One region of the Streptomyces sp. NBC_01304 genome, then DNA from elsewhere that is predicted to be linked to it. Evidence: riboswitches for the same ligand, from Rfam matches in the RefSeq annotation. Region 1 holds a riboswitch; each other region holds the start of a gene.
The links. A riboswitch is a leader RNA that binds a small molecule or an ion and turns the genes downstream of it on or off. The one in region 1 is predicted to bind cobalamin.

Region 1 (4,660 bases):
CAGGCGAGCATGGTCACCGGACCGGTCAGCATGCCCTTGACGGGCCGGTCGGTCAGCGACTGGGCGTACGACGTCCAGCGCACCGTCATCGGCTCGGGGCGGGAGATGTCCCCGGCGAGGACCGGCGGCCGCACATAGCGGGTGCCGTACGACTGGACCCAGCCGTGCTGGGTGGCGAGGTAGCCGCTCAGCTGTTCCGCGAAGTACTGGACCATGTCGTTGCGTTCGGGCTCGCCGTGCACCAGGACGTCGATGCCGGCCTTCTCCTGGAAGGCGAGGACCTCCTGGATCTCGGCCTCGATGCGCTCCTCGTACGCGGCCGCGCCGATGCGCCCCGCGCGCAGATCGGCGCGCGCCGTGCGCAACTCGGCGGTCTGCGGGAACGAGCCGATCGTGGTGGTCGGCAGGAGCGGCAGCCCGAGGCGGTCCCGCTGGGCGGCGGCCCGCGCCTCGTACGGCGCCGAGCGGCGGCCGTCCGCGTCGGTGATCGCGGCGGCGCGGGCCCGCACCGCCGGGTCGTGGGTGATGGGGGAGCCGGCCCGGGACGCCAGGTCGGCCCGGTTGGCGGCCAGTTCGGCGGCGATGGCGCCGGTGCCCCGGGCGAGGCCGCGGGCGAGGGTGACGATCTCCGTCGTCTTCTGCCGGGCGAACGCCAGCCAGCGCAGGATCTGCGGCTCGATGTCCCGCTCGGCGGCCGCGTCGAGGGGCACGTGCAGCAGCGAGCAGGAGGCGGCCACGTCGACCCGGTCGGCGAGGCCGAGCAGGGTGCCGAGAACGGACAGGGACTTCTCGAAGTCGTTGATCCAGACGTTGCGGCCGTCGACGACGCCCGCGACGAGCCGCTTGCCCGGCAGCCCGCCGACCGCGGCGAGATCGTCCAGGTTGGCGGCGGCGGCCCCGGTGAAGTCGAGCGCCAGCCCGTCCACCGGCGCCTTGGCGAGCACGGGAAGCGCTTCGCCGAGCCGGTCGAAATAGGAGGCGACCAGGAGCTTCGGCCGGTCGGGCAGGGCGCCCAGATCGCGGTAGGCGCGGGCGGTGGCGTTCAGTTCCGCCGGGGTGCGGTCCTGGACCAGGGCCGGCTCGTCCAGCTGCACCCACTCGGCGCCCGCCGCCCGCAGATCGGCCAGGACCTCCGCGTACACCGGGAGCAGCCGGTCGAGCAGGGTGAGCGGCTCGAAGTCGGGCGCGACGCCGGGGGCGGGCTTGGCGAGCAGCAGGTACGTGACGGGCCCGACGAGGACGGGGCGCGCGGTGTGGCCGAACGCCAGGGCCTCCTTGAGCTCGGCCACCTGCTTGGCGGAGTCCGCCGCGAAGACCGTGTCCGGCCCCAACTCCGGCACAAGATAGTGGTAGTTGGTGTCGAACCACTTGGTCATCTCAAGGGGTGCCACGTCCTGGTTGCCCCGGGCCATCGCGAAGTAGCCGTCGAGAGTGTCCGCTTCGACGGCCGCGCGGTGCCGGGCGGGGACGGCGCCGACCATGACGCTGGTGTCCAGGACGTGGTCGTAGTAGGAGAAGTCGCCGGTCGGCACCTCGTGCACGCCCGCGTCGGCCAACTGCTGCCAGTTCGCCCGGCGCAGGCCCTCGGCGATCTCCTTGAGGGCGTCGGCGCCGATCCGGCCCTTCCAGTACCCCTCGACGGCCTTCTTCAGTTCGCGCTGCGCGCCCTGGCGGGGGTAGCCGTACACGGTGGCCTGCGCCGCCGCGGCTGCGGACTTCGCTGTCACGGAAATCTCCTTCGCGAGATGACTCCTGAGATCCCGGCGACGGGACACGGACGCGAAGGGGGATGACACATCGGACGGACCGCACGCGCACTACGGACGCGGTGTTCCTCCGATATGTACGCCGACCCGCCCACGAGGTCACCGGGATGTCCGCGCACGAGGGATCGCGCGCGGGCAACGGGCAGGTCTTCGGACTCGCGAGCACGCCCTCCAAGAGGAGGACACCTACTGGCCGTCGCTTCCCAGACCCGGCCGGGCCCAGTGCGTATGACGGCGGTCGTTCCCGCTCACCGCTGCGGGGCAGTCCCGGATTTACACCGGGTTCCCTCTTACGACGCCTCCCGCCTGGCGGACGGGGCGAACCAGCTGCGCACCCAGCCTAGAGGATGCGGCTGGAGTACGGGTATGGCGGTCTCCTCCCGAAGGGGGCGAACCGCCCCGTGGTTACGATCGCGACGCGGTGCCGACGATCGTGACCGGACAGGAGCCAAGGGTGAGCAAGACGTACGCCGGAGCGCGGTTGCGGCGGCTGCGCGAGGAACGGCGCATGAGCCAGGTCGAGTTGGCCCGGGTCCTCGCGATCTCCCCGAGCTATCTGAACCAGATGGAGCACGATTCGCGGCCGCTGACCGTGCCCGTCCTGCTGCGCCTGACGGAGACGTTCGGCGTGGACCCCGGCTTCTTCTCCGAGCGCGACACCAGCCGCCTCGTGGCCGACCTGCGGGACGCCCTCACCGGCGAGGTCGCCGCGGGCCGGGTGTCGGCGACCGACCTCGCGGAGCTGGCCTCGCGCACCCCTGCGGCGGCGCAGCTCCTGGTGGACCTGGGCCGCCGCAACCAGCACCTCGCCGAGCAGCTGACCGAAGCCGCGGAGGGGCGGGGGCCGGGTACGACGGCCCAACCCCGTTCCGCACACGAGGAGATACGCGAGTTCTTCTACCGCCGCCAGAACTATCTGCACGACACGGACCTCGCCGCGGAGCGGCTGGCCGCCGAGACCGGCATCCGCCCGGGAGAGGTGGTGCGCAGCCTGTCCGCACGTCTCACCGAGCGTCACGGCGTACGACTGGCCGCGGACTGCGGCGAGTTGCTGCACCGCTACGACCCGGCGGCCGGGGTCCTGAACCTCTCCGCCCGGCTGCGCCCCGGCCAGCAGGCGTTCCGGATGGCGACGCAGCTGGCGCTCCTGGAGTACGCCGATGAACTCTCCGCCCTCGCCTCCGAGGACTTCGCGCCGGACTCCGCCGCCTGGCCGCTGGCCCGCATCGGCATCGCCAACTACTTCGCCGCAGCCCTGATCCTCCCGTACCGCCGCTTCCACGCGGCGGCGGAGGAGTTCCGCTACGACATCGAGCGGCTGACCGACCACTTCGGTCTCGGCTACGAGACCATCTGCCACCGCCTCAGCACGTTGCAACGCCCCCGGCTGCGTGGTGTCCCCTTCTCGTTCGTCCGGGTCGACCGGGCGGGCAACATGTCCAAACGCCAGTCGGCCACCGCGTTCCACTTCTCCCGGGCCGGCGGCACCTGCCCGCTGTGGAACGTCTACGAGGCGTTCGCCGCCCCCGGCCGCATCCACGTCCAGGTCGCCGCGATGCCGGACGGCCAGCGGTACTTGTGGACGGCCCGCGCCGCCACCCGCCACCGGGGCGGCTGGGGAGAGCCCGGCAAGACCTTCGCCATCGGTCTGGGCTGCGAGATCCGGCATGCCGCCCGGCTCGTCTACTCCGACGGCCTCGACCTCGACAACATCTCCGCCGCCGTTCCCATCGGCATGGGCTGCCGCCTCTGCGAACGCATCGACTGCCCGCAGCGGGCCGTGCCGCCCCTGGACCGCCGGCTCGCGATCGACGAGAACAGCAGCACCTTCGTGCCCTACCCGGTGGCCGGGGAGCCGCGCGTCGGCTGAAGTCGGCTTCGCAAAGTTGGCAACTGTCCCGTGAAGATGCGCAGAACTTGGCATAAGTCCCTGCTTGAGGGCACGGAGTGCCACTGCGAAAGTCGTGTTGTGGCCGCCGGTCAAGGGGCTGCACTTTCCAACCCGGCACGTCGTGCCAGGAGTTGGCACACTTCACGAGACACCTTGGGGAGAACAGTCATGGCGCAGGCACGCACGACGGCCGAAGAGCTGCGGCAGCGGTGGGCGACGGACCCGCGTTGGCAGGGGATCGAGCGCACCTACACCGCCGAGGACGTCGTACGCCTGTCCGGCAGCGTCCGCGAGGAGCACACCCTCGCCCGGCGCGGCGCCGAGCGGCTCTGGCGCGAACTGCACGAACGGGACTACGTCCACGCGCTCGGCGCGCTCACCGGCGGGCAGGCCGTGCAGCAGGTGAGGGCCGGCCTGCGGGCGATCTATCTGTCGGGCTGGCAGGTCGCCGCCGACGCCAATCAGGCCGGTCACACCTACCCCGACCAGAGCCTGTACCCGGTCAACTCCGTTCCCCAGGTGGTGCGTCGGATCAACAACGCGCTGCTGCGCGCCGACCAGATCGCCACCGCCGAAGGGGGCAGCGACACGACCGACTGGCTCGCGCCGATCGTCGCCGACGCGGAGGCCGGATTCGGCGGCCCGCTCAACGCCTTCGAACTCACCAAGGCGATGATCGCCGCCGGCGCGGCGGGCATCCACTACGAGGACCAGCTGGCCTCGGAGAAGAAGTGCGGCCACCTCGGCGGCAAGGTGCTCGTGCCCACCGCCCAGCACATCCGCACCCTCAACGCGGCCCGCCTCGCCGCCGACATCGCCGATGTGCCGACCCTCGTCGTCGCCCGCACGGACGCGCTCGCCGCGAACCTGCTGACCAGCGATGTCGACGAGCGCGACGCGCAGTTCGTGACGGGGGAGCGCACGGCAGAGGGCTTCTACCGGGTGCACAACGGCATGGCTCCGGTCATCGCACGCGGTCTCGCCTACGCCCCGTACGCCGACC
Region 2 (4,660 bases), 2.4 Mb from region 1:
GGCGCAGGGTGAGTTCGAAGCCCGGGTCGAGCAGGTTCTTGTTACTCATGATTACTGGCATGCCTCGCAGGACTCGGGGTTTTCGAGGGAGCAGGCGATCGCCTCGGGATCGGGCGTGTTCGCCTGTACGGGGATGGGGTTGGCCGACGCCCCGGACTGGGCCCCGGACGCCGCACGCGCGATGCGCGTGGCCGGCCGTGAACGCAGGTAGTACGTGGTCTTCAGGCCCTGCTTCCAGGCGTACGCGTACATCGAGCTGAGCTTGCCGATGGTGGGCGTCTCCAGGAACAGGTTCAGCGACTGCGACTGGTCGAGGAACGGCGTGCGCTCCGCCGCCATGTCGATCAGCGCCCGCTGCGGGATCTCCCACGCCGTGCGGTACAGCTCGCGCACCTCGGCGGGGATCCAACCGAAGCCCTGCACCGACCCGTTGGCCTCGCGCAGCGCCTCCCGGCTCTGCGCGTCCCAGACGCCGAGCCGCTTGAGCTCGTCCACCAGGTAGGCGTTGACCTGCAGGAACTCCCCGCTCAGCGTCTCGCGCTTGAAGAGGTTGGAGACCTGGGGCTCGATGCACTCGTAGACGCCGGCGATCGAGGCGATGGTGGCGGTCGGTGCGATGGCGAGCAGGAGCGAGTTGCGCATGCCGGTCACCGCGATGCGTTCCCGCAGGGCGGCCCAGCGCTCGGGCCAGTGCAGGTCCACGTCGTAGTGGTCGGGGTGCAGGACGCCGCGCGCGGTGCGGGTCTTCTCCCAGGCCGGGAGCGGGCCGCTGCGCTCGGCGAGGTCCGTGGAGGCCTCGTACGCGGCGAGCATGATGCGCTCGGCGATCAGGGTGGAGAGGGAGCGTGCCTCGGGCGAGTCGAAGGGCAGGCGGAGCTTGAAGAAGACGTCCTGCAGGCCCATCGCGCCGAGGCCGACCGGGCGCCAGCGCGCGTTGGAGCGGCCGGCCTGCTCGGTCGGGTAGAAGTTGATGTCGACGACCCGGTCGAGGAAGGTCACGGCGGTGCGTACCGTCGCGTCGAGCCGCTCCCAGTCGATGCCTTCGGGAGCCGAACCGTCCACGAACGCGCCGAGGTTGACGGAGCCCAGGTTGCAGACGGCCGTCTCCCCGTCGTCCGTCACCTCCAGGATCTCCGTGCAGAGGTTGGAGGAGTGGACCGTGTGGCCCGGCTCCGCCGTCTGGTTGGCCGTACGGTTCGAGGCGTCCTTGAAGGTCATCCAGCCGTTGCCGGTCTGCGCGAGGGTGCGCATCATGCGGCCGTACAAGTCCCGTGCGGGGATGGCCTTCTGGGCCAGTCCGGCCGCCTCGGCCTTCTTGTACGCGGCGTCGAACTCGTCGCCCCACAGGTCGACGAGGTCCGGCACGTCGGCCGGCGAGAACAGCGACCAGTCCTGGTCGGCGGCGACCCGGCGCATGAACTCGTCCGGGATCCAGTGCGCGAGGTTGAGGTTGTGCGTGCGCCGGGCGTCCTCGCCGGTGTTGTCGCGCAGCTCCAGGAATTCCTCGATGTCGGAGTGCCAGGTCTCCAGGTAGACCGCGGCCGCGCCCTTGCGCCGGCCGCCCTGGTTCACGGCGGCGACCGAGGCGTCGAGGGTCTTGAGGAACGGGACGATGCCGTTGGAGTGCCCGTTGGTGCCGCGGATCAGCGAACCCCGGGAGCGGATGCGGGAGTACGAGAGTCCGATGCCGCCCGCGTGCTTGGAGAGCCGCGCCACCTGGTGGTAGCGGTCGTAGATCGAGTCGAGCTCGTCCAGCGGGGAGTCGAGGAGGTAGCAGGACGACATCTGCGGGTGGCGCGTGCCGGAGTTGAAGAGCGTCGGCGAAGACGGCAGGTAGTCGAGGCGGCTCATCAGGCCGTACAGCGCGGCGACCTGGTCGACGGCGCGGTCCGACTCGTCCTCGGCGAGGCCGGAGGCGACGCGCAGCATGAAGTGCTGCGGCGTCTCGATGACCTTGCGGGTGATCGGGTGCCGCAGGAGGTAGCGCGAGTGCAGGGTGCGCAGGCCGAAGTAGCCGAAGCGGTCGTCGGCACCTTCGTCCAACGAGGCGGCGATGAGCGCGTCGAGCCGGGCGGTGTGGACCCAGACGAATTCGGCGGTGCGGTCCGCGATCAGGCCCTCGCGGTGGCCGAGCGAGACCGACTCGGTGAAGGTGCGCACGCCCTGGGACGCGGCTTCCTCGGCGATGGTGATCGTCAGGAGCCGGGCGGCGAGGCGGGCGTAGGCCGGGTCCTCGGAGATGAGGCCGGCGGCGGCCTCGGTGGCGAGCTCGCGCAGTTCGGCCTCGTCCGATGCGGCGTTGCGGCCGCGGAGGGCGCTGGCGGCCACCTTGCCGGGGTCCGTGTCGGGGAGGTCGGCGGTGAGGCTGGTCAGGGTCCGCAGCAGCGCGGTACCGGGGCCGTCTTCCGCTCGGGCCTGTTCGGCCTGCAATGAGACAGGGTCGACTGGCGCGATGGTCACGTGGAGCACTCCCTCGCTCGGCTCGGGGCCATCGCGGGGAGGAGGGGCACACGGGCGGTACGTACTGCCTCGGGCAGCGCACGGCGTCGCGTCCACCGGCCCATTCCGCGAGGCCCGGACGTCATCGGCACCCGGACCGGTCGGTACGGGTGCGCTGCCGGCAGGTGCTCGGACTGGGGAGTGCGGAGCTGCGGGGCCCGGGGGTGCACGACCCTCGGGGTTCACAGATACGCACATGTACACCGTTGCGGGACAGTTCCGGATTCGCACCGGATTCCCCTGCGGCGACAGCGAGCACGAGCATACATCTTGTGGCGGGGAGTTGAGGGCACACCCACATCTAGTGTCGGGGGCGTGCCCTCCTCGATGACGGCCGGCCGCACGCGGCCTCAGGCGGCAAGGTGCTCCGCACGGCGGCCGGCGCTCCGCAGGGGCACGGAGACGGGAGCGACGGGCTCGTGCGAGACGGCCGCCCGGCCCTGCTCGGCGGCGCGCAGCTCGCGGTCGATGCGGCGGTCGCGGGCGTGACCGACGAGGGAAGGGAGGGCCAGGAGGAGGAAGATCCCGGCGACGACGAGGAGTTCGGCTGCGGTGCTTGCGAATGTGTTCATGGCTCTACTTTCCCGCTCGGAGCCCCGCGGGGGCAGTGGCAGGACTGCCATACAACCTCGACATCCTGCCAACTCTGCGGCAGACTGCGGAGCATGCTGAAAAACGTGGTCGCAGTACTGCTCGACGGCGTGCATCCCTTCGAACTGGGCGTCGTCTGCGAGGTGTTCGGCCTCGACCGGAGCGATCAGGGGCTGCCCGTGTACGACTTCGCGGTGGCCTCCGCCGAGGGCCCGACCCTGAGCACCCACGCGGGGTTCACCATGACGGTCGCGCACGGCCTGGAGCGCCTGGAGGAGGCCGACCTCATCGCGGTCCCGGCCGGCGAGAACTTCGCGAAGCGGGCCTTCCCGGAGGAACTCCTCGACGCCCTGCGCCGGGCGGTCGACCGCGGGGCCCGCGTCCTCTCGGTCTGCAACGGCGTGTACGTCCTCGGCGCGGCCGGACTCCTGGACGGGCGGCGCTGCTCCTCGCACTGGCGGTACGCCAAGGAGCTGGCCATCGAGTACCCGCGGGCCCGGGTCGAGGCCGATGTGCTCTACGTCGAGGACGGCCCGGTCATCACGTCGGCCGGCACCGCGGCCGGCATCGACGCCTGTCTGCACATCGTCCGCCAGGAGCACGGCACTCAGGTGGCCAACGCCATCGCCCGGCGCATGGTCGTCCCCCCGCACCGCGACGGCGGGCAGGCGCAGTACGTCGAGCGGCCGGTGCCGATCTCGTCGTGCGACACCGTCGGTGACGTCCTGGTCTGGATGGAGCGCCACCTCGACGAGGAGGTCACGGTCGAGGAGCTCGCGATCCGTGCCCACATGTCGCCGCGTACCTTCGCCCGCCGCTTCCAGCAGGAGACCGGGACGACCCCGTACCGCTGGGTCCTGCGCCAACGCGTGCTGCTCGCACAGCAGTTGCTCGAGTCGACGGACGAGACGATCGACGCGATCGCGGGCCGCGCGGGCTTCGGCACGGCGGCGGCGCTGCGCCATCAGTTCCTGCGGACGCTGGGGACCACGCCGAATGCGTACCGGCGTACGTTCCAAGGGCCGACACGCGTCGCATGACCGAACTGAGGCCGACACACACCGCATGACCGAACCGGGACCGACACGCGCAGCATAAGTGGATCAAGCAGACACCCGGACAACCGGAACCGGAGCCTCGCCCTCTTCCTCGCCGGATCGAGGAGGTGGGAAGCATGGCGCAACGCAGCCATGCCCGTGCCGGCCGGCGCAAGCGGCGGATCGACTACCCGAGACGGGGCCGCACCGGATGGCGGCGCTGGCTGCCGTCCTGGCGGCTGCAGTTGGGCACGTTCGCGTTCTTCGTGCTCACCCTCACCGGCCTCTTCGTCGCGGTGTACGTCAGCGTCGACATCCCCGACGAGAACGCCGAGGCCCGCCAGGAGGCGTCGGTCTACTACTGGTCGGACGGCTCGCCGATGGTGAGCGTGGGCGCGGTGAACCGGCAGAACGTCACGCTGGACGAGATATCCGACTCCCTGGAGAGCGCGGTGATCGCGGCCGAGAACGAGAGTTTCTACAGCGACTCCGGTGTCTCCCCGAAGGGAATCGCCCGCGCCGCCGTCTCCATC
Region 3 (4,660 bases), 6.6 Mb from region 1:
CGCGGCGCCCGAGGCGCGCGCCGCGAGCAGATCCGTGTCGGCGGTGGACAGAAGCAGGACGGTCATGAAGGTGCCCCCGGAGCAATGAACGGGAGGCCGGCGGGTGCGCCGGTCTCGATCAGGCGCAAAAGCGCATCCGTATCCGCGTGTTCTTCGATCAGGTCGCCGAGCCGGTCGAGCTGCTCCTCGCGCAGCGCGCCGAACGACGTGTCCGGGGCCGGCACGAAGCGCCGCCCCGCGGCGGCCGCGACCTCGCGCAGGAAGGCCCGCCGGAACGCGTCGCTCTCCAGCGACCCGTGCCAGTGCGTGCCCCACACAGCGCCGACGCGGCAACCGTCCAAGAAGCTCTCGCCGCCGAGGACTTCGGCGACGCCGTGATGGATCTCGTACCCCTCGACGGGCTCGCCCAGGGCCTCGCCCACGGGCCGCTCCAGGGTCTTCTCGCGCGCGAACCGGACGCGTACGGGCAGCAGTCCGAGCCCGTCCACGGCGCCCGCGCGCGACTCGACGTCGTCCTCGATGTGCTCGCCGAGCACCTGGAAGCCGCCGCAGATGCCGAGCACCGGACGCCCCTCGGCGGCCCGCCGGGCCAGCGCGTCCGCGAGCCCGCGCTCGCGCAGCCACTGAAGCGCCTTCACCGTCCCGCGCGTCCCCGGCACGATCACCAGGTCCGCGTCCACCAGTTCCTCGGCGCGGTCGACGAAACGTACGACCACACCCGGCTCGGCGGCGAGCGCGTCCACATCGGTGAAGTTGGACATCAGCGGCACCGCGCACACGGCGACCCGCAGCACGTCCTCGCCGACCGGGGGAGCCACGACCGACTCCCGCACGGTGCCGCGCAACGACACCCGGAGCCCGTCCTCCTCGTCGATGCCGAGCCCGTGCGCGAAGGGCAGCACACCGTACGTACGCCGCCCGGTGAGGTTCTCCAGCATGTCGAGGCCGGGTTCCAGGAGGGACACATCGCCCCGGAACTTGTTCACCAAGTACCCGGCCACCAGCGCCTGGTCCTCCGCGCTGAGCAGCGCCGTCGTACCGAAGAAGGACGCGAAGACCCCGCCCCGGTCGATGTCGCCGACCACGACGACGGGGAACCGCGCGGCCCGCGCGATGCCCATGTTCACGATGTCCGTACGCCGCAGATTGATCTCGGCCGGACTGCCCGCCCCCTCGCAGATCACCGCGTCATAGCTGCCCCGCAACTGCTCAAGACAGTCCACGACCGTCCCGAGCAACGCCTCTTGGCGTCCCCCGTGATAGCCGCGCGCGCTCATCTCGCCCACCGGCTTGCCCATCAGGACGACCTGGCTGGAGCGGTCGCTGCCCGGCTTGAGCAGCACCGGGTTCATCAGCGCGGTCGGCTCGACGCGGGCGGCCTGCGCCTGCATGGCCTGGGCACGGCCGATCTCGGCGCCCTCGCGCGTGACGAACGAATTCAGCGACATGTTCTGCGCCTTGAAGGGCGCGACCTTCACGCCACGGCGGACCAGCCAGCGGCAGATCCCGGCCGTGACGACGCTCTTCCCGGCATCGGAGGTGGTCCCGGCCACCAACAGTCCACCGCTCATGACCTGCACCTCTTCTTCCGTACGAGGATCCGCGCCGCCGCACACACGGCGAGCGCCCCCCAACTCACCCGCCGCGAAAGCCGCACGGCCCGCTCGATGTCGTCGACCCCCACTTTGCGCCCGGCCGGGTTGAGCACCGGCCGGTGCTCGACGCGTCCGCCGTACGACAGGGTCCCGCCGAGCCGCACCCCGAGCGCGCCCGCGAAGGCCGCCTCCACGGGGCCCGCGTTGGGGCTCGGATGCCGGTCCGCGTCCTCGCGCCAGGCCTTGGCCGCACCGCGCCGGTCCCCGCCCGCGACCACCGCGAGCGCCGCCGTCAGACGGGCCCCAGGCCAGCCGGCCACGTCGTCGAGCCGGGCCGAAGCCCAGCCGTAGCGGCGGTACTTGACCGACTTGTGCCCGACCATCGCGTCGAGGGTGTTCACGGCCCGGAACCCGACAAGCCCCGGCACCCCGCCGACAGCTCCCCACACGAGCGCCCCGACCACGGCGTCGGAGGTGTTCTCGGCCACGGACTCCACGACCGCGCGCGCGATCCCGTCCTCGTCCAGGGCCTGCGGGTCCCGCCCGCACAGATGGGGCAGCCGCTCCCGCGCCACGTCCACGTCACCCGCGGCCAGCGCGCCCCCGATGGCCCGCGCCTCCCGGCCGAGCGAAGTCCCGCCGACCACCGCCCAGGTGGCGGCGGCCGTCAGCGCGAAAGAGGCGCGACGAGAGGCACGTACGGCATGCGAAACCAGCGCGGCGGCGCCCACGGCACCCCCCACGCACACAGCGGTGTGCAGCGCGCCCCACCCACGGTGGTCACGCCACAGCACCCGCTCGACGGCGCCCGCCGCGCGCCCGAAAGCGGCGACCGGATGCCCACGGCGGGGATCGCCGAGCAGCAGGTCGCCGAACAGTCCGGCGGCGGCGCCGTACGCGAAGTCGCGATCGGCAGGCACGGTTCAGCCCGCCGCTACGCCTCGAAGGACCCTGAAACAGGAAGCACTTGACGCACTGGGTGCCCGCAGGGGCACAGGGACAGCTGAACGGCAGCCGCGCATGGCGAATGTCCTCACTCAGGGTCCGCGCCCTGGTTCGACGTGACCGGCGGAGAGAGTTCCTGGCTTCCGGGGGAGTGAACCCCCGGTGACAGTGGCGGGACCGCGCCGGATTCGCACCGGCTTCCTCTGCTGCCGCCGTAATTGGCTCCGGAAGTCCACCACGCTCCGCGAGGCCCGTCAACTCGGCTTTGACCTGCGGCTAAAGAGTGTGCCGAGGCCCACACGAGGACACACGAGAGCGGCGCCCGGCGACCTCGGAAAGTCGCCGGACGCCGCTCGCGTCGCGGTGCTCCGGATCCGTACCGTCAGGTGACGAATCCGTCGATCGCCGCCGTCAGGTGACGATCAGGAAGATTCCGTACGAGACCGCCGCCGCGCACAGTGCGAAGCAGGCGTACGCCCCCGAGCGCGCGAGCGCCGCGGAGCCGCCGGAAGCCGCGGCCTCCTCCTGCTTGGAGAGACCGAGGATGCCCAGGGTGAACAGGGCCACCAGGGAGACGGTCGCCAGAAGGCTGACGCCGAAGACGGAGCCGAGAGCTGCCCAGTCGATGTTCATGCTGCTGTCCTTACTCTCCGAGCCCGGGGGCTCAGACCGTCGCCGTAGCCGGGCGCGCGGGATCCGCGACGGCGGGGGCGGTGGGGGCCGGGATGGTCGTCTTGACGTCCTCGGACGTCTCGACGGTGGCGGCGGCCATACCGGCCGGCGGCGGGGTGACCGCGGCGATCGCGGTGGTCACGACGCCCGCGGGCTCGGCCTCGGCGACATCCGTGATCTCGTCGTTCACGACGTTGGTGTGGTCGACGACCTGGCGGCGCGAGATGAACCAGATCGCGGCACAGGACGCGACCAGGAAGACCGCGACGGCCGCGATGCCCCAGTCGCCCTGCCGGGCCACGAACTCGGCGCCCGCGGCGACCAGACCGGCGGCCGGCAGGGTCAGACCCCACGCGACGAACATCCGGGTCGCGGTCGACCAGCGCACCACGCCGCCCTTGCGGCCGAGGCCCGCGCCCATCACGGCACCCGAGCAGGAGTGCGTGGTGGAGAGGGAGAAGCCGAGGTTCGACGAGGCCAGGATGACCGAGGCGGCCGAGGTCTGGGCGGCGAAGCCCTGCTGCGGCTGCAGATCGGTGAGGCCCTTGCCCATGGTGCGGATGATGCGCCAGCCGCCGAGGTAGGTGCCCATCGCGATGGCCAGACCGGCCGAGACGATGACCCAGACCGGCGGGTTGGAGCCGGGCGCGAGCGCGCCGCCGGCGACCAGGGCGAGGGTGATGATGCCCATCGTCTTCTGCGCGTCGTTGGTGCCGTGCGCGAGCGAGACGAGGCCGGCAGAGGCGATCTGGCCGCCGCGGTAGCCCTTCGCGGAGGACTTCGCGGTGATGTTCTTGCCGAGCTTGTACGTCAGCCGGGAGGCCAGGTACGCGGCGAGACCGGCGACCAGCGGAGCGGCGAGCGCGGGGATCAGCACCTTGGTGACGACGACACCGCCGTTGACACCGGAGAAGCCGATGGACGCGACCGTGGCGCCGATCAGACCGCCCATGAGGGCGTGCGAGGAGCTGGAGGGAAGGCCGACCAGCCAGGTCAGCAGATTCCACAGGATGGCGCCGACGAGCGCCGCAAGGATGACTTCGGGCTTGATGCCGTCTTCACTCACCAGACCGCTGGAGATCGTCTTGGCGACTTCGACGGACAGGAATGCTCCGACGAGGTTCAGCACCGCGGACATGGCCACCGCGGTCTTGGGCTTGAGTGCGCCGGTCGAGATGGTCGTCGCCATCGCGTTGGCGGTGTCGTGGAAACCGTTCGTGAAATCGAACACGAGAGCTGTCACGATCACAATCGCGAGCAGCAGCGTTATGTGTTCCATTTACCCAGGCAATCGCTCGATGTCAGTGGCTGGACGAACGTAAGCAACCTGAGTGAACGGAAGATGAACTGGGGCGGGCGGTGTGGTGTCCCAAAGCGGGAGGCCGCCTCTCCCTTCGGTTCGAAAGCGGCGGCACCCGCCCGGGGATCCCGGCGATCCGCCCCCCGGT
Region 4 (4,660 bases), 5.1 Mb from region 1:
CCGCCTTCGTCGCCGACGGCGCCCTCACCGGGCGGGACGGCAAGGGGTTTCCGCTGGCCGGTGAGGCGATGATCCGGTCGACCGCCACCCCGGGAACGTACGACGTGTCCGTGACCTGCGACGGGCAGGACGGGAAGGCCAAGGGGACCGTCACCGTCGTGCGGAACCAGCCCTCGCCGACCGCCCCGATCAAGGCCGGCGGCGGCGGCACCGCCAAGCTTGCCGCGACCACGGACGACGGGCCGGGCACCCGGCACACGCTCATCGGCGGGATGCTGGCCGGAGCCGCGGCCCTGGCCGTGGCGGGGCGGCTCGTGAGCCGTCGTCGGCGTCGTCGCTCCGAGTGAGTCGGTGAGATGGCCGACGAGAGGTCGCCGGTGTCCAGCCGGCTGCTCACCGGTCTTGCCTGGGTCGTGCTCCTCGCCGGTCTGCTGGTCTGGGGGAGCGATCTGACCGATGTGCCGCAGAGCGGCCCGAGCATCGGTGACGTGTCGGGGATCGGGCAGCCCGCCGAGGTCCAACTGCCGCCCGCCCACAAGCCGTTGCCGCCCGCCCGGCCGCACCGCGTGGACATCCCCGCCATAGGAGTGCAGGCCCCCGTCGTGAAGCGGGGCCTCGACGCGGAAAGGGCCATCGACCCGCCCCCGTACGACCAGAAAGGTGTGGTCGGGTGGTACGGGGGCGGGGTGAAGCCCGGTGCCAAGGGGGCCGCGCTGTTCGTCGGGCATGTGGACACCGAGACGCAGCCCGCTGTCTTCTACAACCTCAGCACGCTGCGCCCGGGCCAGCAGATCCGGGTGACCCGCGCGGACGGCTCGCTCGCGGAGTTCACCGTCGAGGACGTCCAGGTCTTCACCCGCGACCGGTTCGACGCACAGCAGGCCTACGGCGCCCGCGAGCCGGACCGGGCCGAGCTGCGCCTGATCACCTGCGGCGGCACCTTCGACCGGGCGGCCAAGGCGTACACGTCGAACGTGGTGGTCTCGGCCTACCTCACGGGCACCGGGCCCTGAGCCACCCGGCCCGACTCAACTAGGGCCTGTCTTCAAACTCCCGTCTGCCTCGCGACGCCTGGCACGCTCCCCCAAGCTCTTCGAGCAGGGGGGACCCCCTCTCGCCGCACCGGGCGAAAGACCAAGTACGTCCGGCCCATCGACGGGGCCTTCCGCCCGGCACGCCGAGAGCACGCACCAGACGCCGCAGGCTGATCCACAGAGATCGGGGAGACAGGCCCTAGCCCACCGGCACCGGCCCTTGACCCGAAGCCTCCGCGGCGGCCGGGGCCGGAGCGGCGGCGCGGGCGGCGGCCCGCAGGCCGAGTGCGCCGAAGACCGCCGCGAACACGCCCCAGAGCAGCACGTGTGAAGCGATCGAGAGGACCCGGAAATCCCACAGGAGCGTCGCCGCGACCGGGACCTCGTCCGGGTTGCCCGGCAGCGCGAACAGCGCGACCAGGACGGCGATCGTGGCCACCGCGACCGCGAGGTGCCTGACCGGCACGGAGCGGGACGCGAGGCGTACGTACACCTGCCAGACCAGGACCATGCCGAGCACCCCGATGGCGACCGCGGCCAGCCACAGGGCCTGCCGGTTGGCGACCGTGGTGGAGTCGCCGACGCCGGGCGGGTTGGCCGGGTAGCGCAGCCCGGGGAGCAGCGAGACGGCCAGGAAGGCGGCCGTGGAGAAGGTGAGGGCGCGCGTCCACGGGGAACCGGCGGTGGGCGTGCGGCGGTGCACCAGGGCGTAGGCGACGGCGAAGAGCAGGCCGAGGGCGAGGCCCGCGACGATCGCCGTGACGACCAGGCCGAAGTGCTGCTGGGAGCGCGTGAAGAGCTCCTCGTGGTGCTTGACTATCGCGCCGGCCGGCTCGTGCTTGTGGCCGGATTCGGAGCGTGCCTCTTCGAGGCGGATCGCCTTGTCCATCAAGGGCTCGGCGAGCAGCAGGGAGAAGAGACCGGTGGCAAGACCGGCCGCTCCTCCTGCCGCAAGACCGCGCCCGAGCAGGGGGAGTACGGGTGAAGACATGGTGCGAGCGCCCCGATCAGTGGCAGGGGGCGCCGAAGAGGTGCCGTCCGTCGTGGGAGAACTCGTGCAGGTAGTCGCCCGTCGCGGCGATCATCGTTCCGTTGTCCAGGAAGATCGCGTACAGCGCCACAAGAGCGATGATGACCGCGGCCGAGGCGATCAGCAGGTCGCGGGTGCGGGTGGTGGCGGCCGAAACCGCCGCGGTGTCGGTGTGCTGCGCGTGCTGCAGAGACATACCGGTGACCTCCTTCTGGGGTTTCCACGCCCCATGGCAGGAGGACGACGGGTTCAGTTCCTGACTTCCCGTACGCGTCACCGGAGGGTGGCGCGTGGGGTCACAGTGGCGGGACCGCCCCGGAGTTGCACCGGGTTCCTGTCAACCGTCGCCTCAATGTATGGACTTGTCGTCCGGGAGAGTCGCAGTCCACGGCAACCCCTGTCAACCAGGCCTGCCTGTCCTTTGCGAGGTCACCGGGGGCGGCAAGGGGGGCTCTTGGAGGCTCGGGGGGCGCACCTGACCCGGCCGGTGACCCGCTCCCCCCGGAGCCGCCGGCCGGGCCGGTCCTCGACCGCGCGCGCTCGGGCTGCGGGAGTAACCCGGCGCCGGCACGGGAGGTTCTGAGGCCAGTCCAGTTGTTCTGGCGTGTGGCCGGGGGCTGGGGCCGTTGAACGGCAACTCTGCGTAGAGCCGTTGGCCCAACTCTAGAACGGATGAACGCCAAGGCCTAGAGGCACTTTGACGCCAAGTCGTGGCCTGGTGGCGGTGGGTGAGTTCTGATCACGGCTGCCGTGCCGCGCGATCACGGCAGCCGCGCCTCCCGACCGCGACCGCCGGGCGTCCCGATCAGGACGGTGTGTTGCGTTCTCCACGCAGCGCATAGTCGTCCAGATCCCCGTCCATCACGGCCTGCGCGACCATGCTGAGCGGCCGGCGGGCCGTGCGGGCATGGCGGCGCAGGGCCCGGAAGGCTTCGTCCACCCCGACGCCCCAGCGCTCGGCGAGCAGCCCCTTGGCCTGCTCGATCAGTACGCGGCTGGTCAGCGCGGTCTGCAACTGCTCGGAGAGCTCCCGGCACTGGGACATCTCGCGTTGGTGCAGCAGACCGATGGTCGCGGCGTCGGCGAGCGCCTGGGCCAGCTCCACCTCGGCGCGGGGCCGCTGGTGCGTGGTGAAGACGATCACCGCGCCGAGCACGGTCTCGCGCAGCCGTAGTGGCACCGCATAGGTGGAGCTGATGTCCTGGACCCGGGCCCGCACGGTGAAATCCGGCCAGCGGGTGAGGGTTTGGGGCTCGTCGAGCGGCACCGGCCCGACCGGGGCGCCGGTGGTGAAGCTGTCCAGGCAGGGCCCGCCGAGGTGCTGCACCTCGAGCAGACCGAGCACCCAGTCGTCCCGGTCCGAGCTGGTGACCAGGGAGACCTGCTCCTCGGAGAAGAGCACGACTCCGGCGGCCACCGCCCCGAGCAGCTCCACGCAGCGGTCGGCGAGGCGTGCCAGGTACTTGGCCGGATCGAAGTCGGTGGTCAGGGTGTCGGCGGTCTCCACGAAGGCGGAGGCCAGCCGCAATTGGCTCATGGAGTGTTGCATGGTGGCCTCTCTCGACCGATTCAGTTGGCAGGCATCTCCGCGCCTACCCGATCTGGGAAGGGTGTAACGGCTCATCTACGAAGAAGATGCAGGCCCCGGTCAGCCTCGTGGCGTGCGGGTACGTATGTCAGGATTGGGAGCCGGACGGTGCACCCAAGGGGGAGTGGATGTACGGCAGCGATGACCGCCGTAAGCGCAGGTCTGCAGGTGCGGGGGTGAAGGCTTCAGCGGTGGCCGTGGGGGCGGTGCTGCTGCTCGCCGGCTGTTCCGACAGTGGCGGGGACCCCGACGCGCCCAAGACTTCGGGAAAGCAGCAGCCGAAGGGCACGGACCCCTACTGGGTCAACCCCGATGGGAACGCGGCCAAACAGGTCGCCACCTTCCTCGAGGACGGCAAGAAGGACGACGCCGAACTTATCAAGAAGATCGCGGACCAGCCGGTCGGTCAGTGGATCGGGACGGAGAACGCGGAGGCGGAGGCCCGTGGCTTCACGGAGGCCGCCGAGAAGGTCGACCGGGACGCGCTCCTGGTGCTCTACAACATCCCGCACCGCGACTGCGGCAAGTACTCCAAGGGCGGCGCCGCGGACGGCAATGCGTACCGCGCCTTCATCGACAGCGTGGCCAAGGGCATCGGCGACCGGCACGCCACGGTGATCCTGGAGCCGGACGCGCTGTTGCACCTGGTACAGAACTGCACCCCGCAGGAGCTGCACGAGGAGAGGTACGCCCTCCTGAACGAGGCGATCGACAAGCTGAAGGCGCGCAAGAACACCAAGGTCTATCTGGACGGCGGCAACCCGGGCGCGGGCAAGGCCGACGGATTCGCCGAGCCGTTGAACAGAGCCGGGATCGCCAAGGCCGACGGCTTCGCGGTGAATGTGTCGAACTTCTTCACCACGCAGGACGCCACGGCCTTCGGCAAGGAACTCTCGGCGAAGGTCGGCAACAAGCCCTTCGTGATCGACACCAGTCGCAACGGCAACGGCCCCTACAACGAGGGCGATCCGAACGAGCGCTGGTGCAACCCGCCCGGCCGCGCCCTCG

Region 2: linked by a shared signal. The riboswitch ahead of OG430_RS17925 (ribonucleoside-diphosphate reductase subunit alpha) and the one ahead of metE (5-methyltetrahydropteroyltriglutamate--homocysteine S-methyltransferase) in region 1 are both predicted to bind cobalamin.
Region 3: linked by a shared signal. The riboswitch ahead of OG430_RS37170 (cobalamin biosynthesis protein) and the one ahead of metE (5-methyltetrahydropteroyltriglutamate--homocysteine S-methyltransferase) in region 1 are both predicted to bind cobalamin.
Region 4: linked by a shared signal. The riboswitch ahead of OG430_RS30420 (CbtB domain-containing protein) and the one ahead of metE (5-methyltetrahydropteroyltriglutamate--homocysteine S-methyltransferase) in region 1 are both predicted to bind cobalamin.

Annotation. Positions count from the first base shown of each region.
Region 1 covers NZ_CP109055.1:1,766,728-1,771,387, reverse strand. Annotated here, with positions in the region: gene metE (5-methyltetrahydropteroyltriglutamate--homocysteine S-methyltransferase) at 1-1,727, opposite strand, end outside; cobalamin riboswitch at 1,891-2,109, opposite strand; gene OG430_RS07795 (short-chain fatty acyl-CoA regulator family protein) at 2,221-3,636, shown strand; gene aceA (isocitrate lyase) at 3,826-4,660, shown strand, end outside.
Region 2 covers NZ_CP109055.1:4,128,334-4,132,993, forward strand. Annotated here, with positions in the region: gene OG430_RS17920 (ribonucleotide-diphosphate reductase subunit beta) at 1-61, opposite strand, end outside; gene OG430_RS17925 (ribonucleoside-diphosphate reductase subunit alpha) at 52-2,460, opposite strand; cobalamin riboswitch at 2,603-2,764, opposite strand; gene OG430_RS17930 (hypothetical protein) at 2,850-3,071, opposite strand; gene OG430_RS17935 (GlxA family transcriptional regulator) at 3,165-4,130, shown strand; gene OG430_RS17940 (transglycosylase domain-containing protein) at 4,265-4,660, shown strand, end outside.
Region 3 covers NZ_CP109055.1:8,355,116-8,359,775, forward strand. Annotated here, with positions in the region: gene cobN (cobaltochelatase subunit CobN) at 1-66, opposite strand, end outside; gene OG430_RS37165 (cobyric acid synthase) at 63-1,571, opposite strand; gene OG430_RS37170 (cobalamin biosynthesis protein) at 1,568-2,515, opposite strand; cobalamin riboswitch at 2,601-2,772, opposite strand; gene OG430_RS37175 (hypothetical protein) at 2,952-3,173, opposite strand; gene OG430_RS37180 (inorganic phosphate transporter) at 3,205-4,491, opposite strand.
Region 4 covers NZ_CP109055.1:6,844,251-6,848,910, forward strand. Annotated here, with positions in the region: gene OG430_RS30405 (hypothetical protein) at 1-347, shown strand, start outside; gene OG430_RS30410 (class F sortase) at 357-1,013, shown strand; gene OG430_RS30415 (CbtA family protein) at 1,234-2,025, opposite strand; gene OG430_RS30420 (CbtB domain-containing protein) at 2,042-2,260, opposite strand; cobalamin riboswitch at 2,294-2,445, opposite strand; gene OG430_RS30425 (ANTAR domain-containing protein) at 2,870-3,601, opposite strand; gene OG430_RS30430 (glycoside hydrolase family 6 protein) at 3,781-4,660, shown strand, end outside.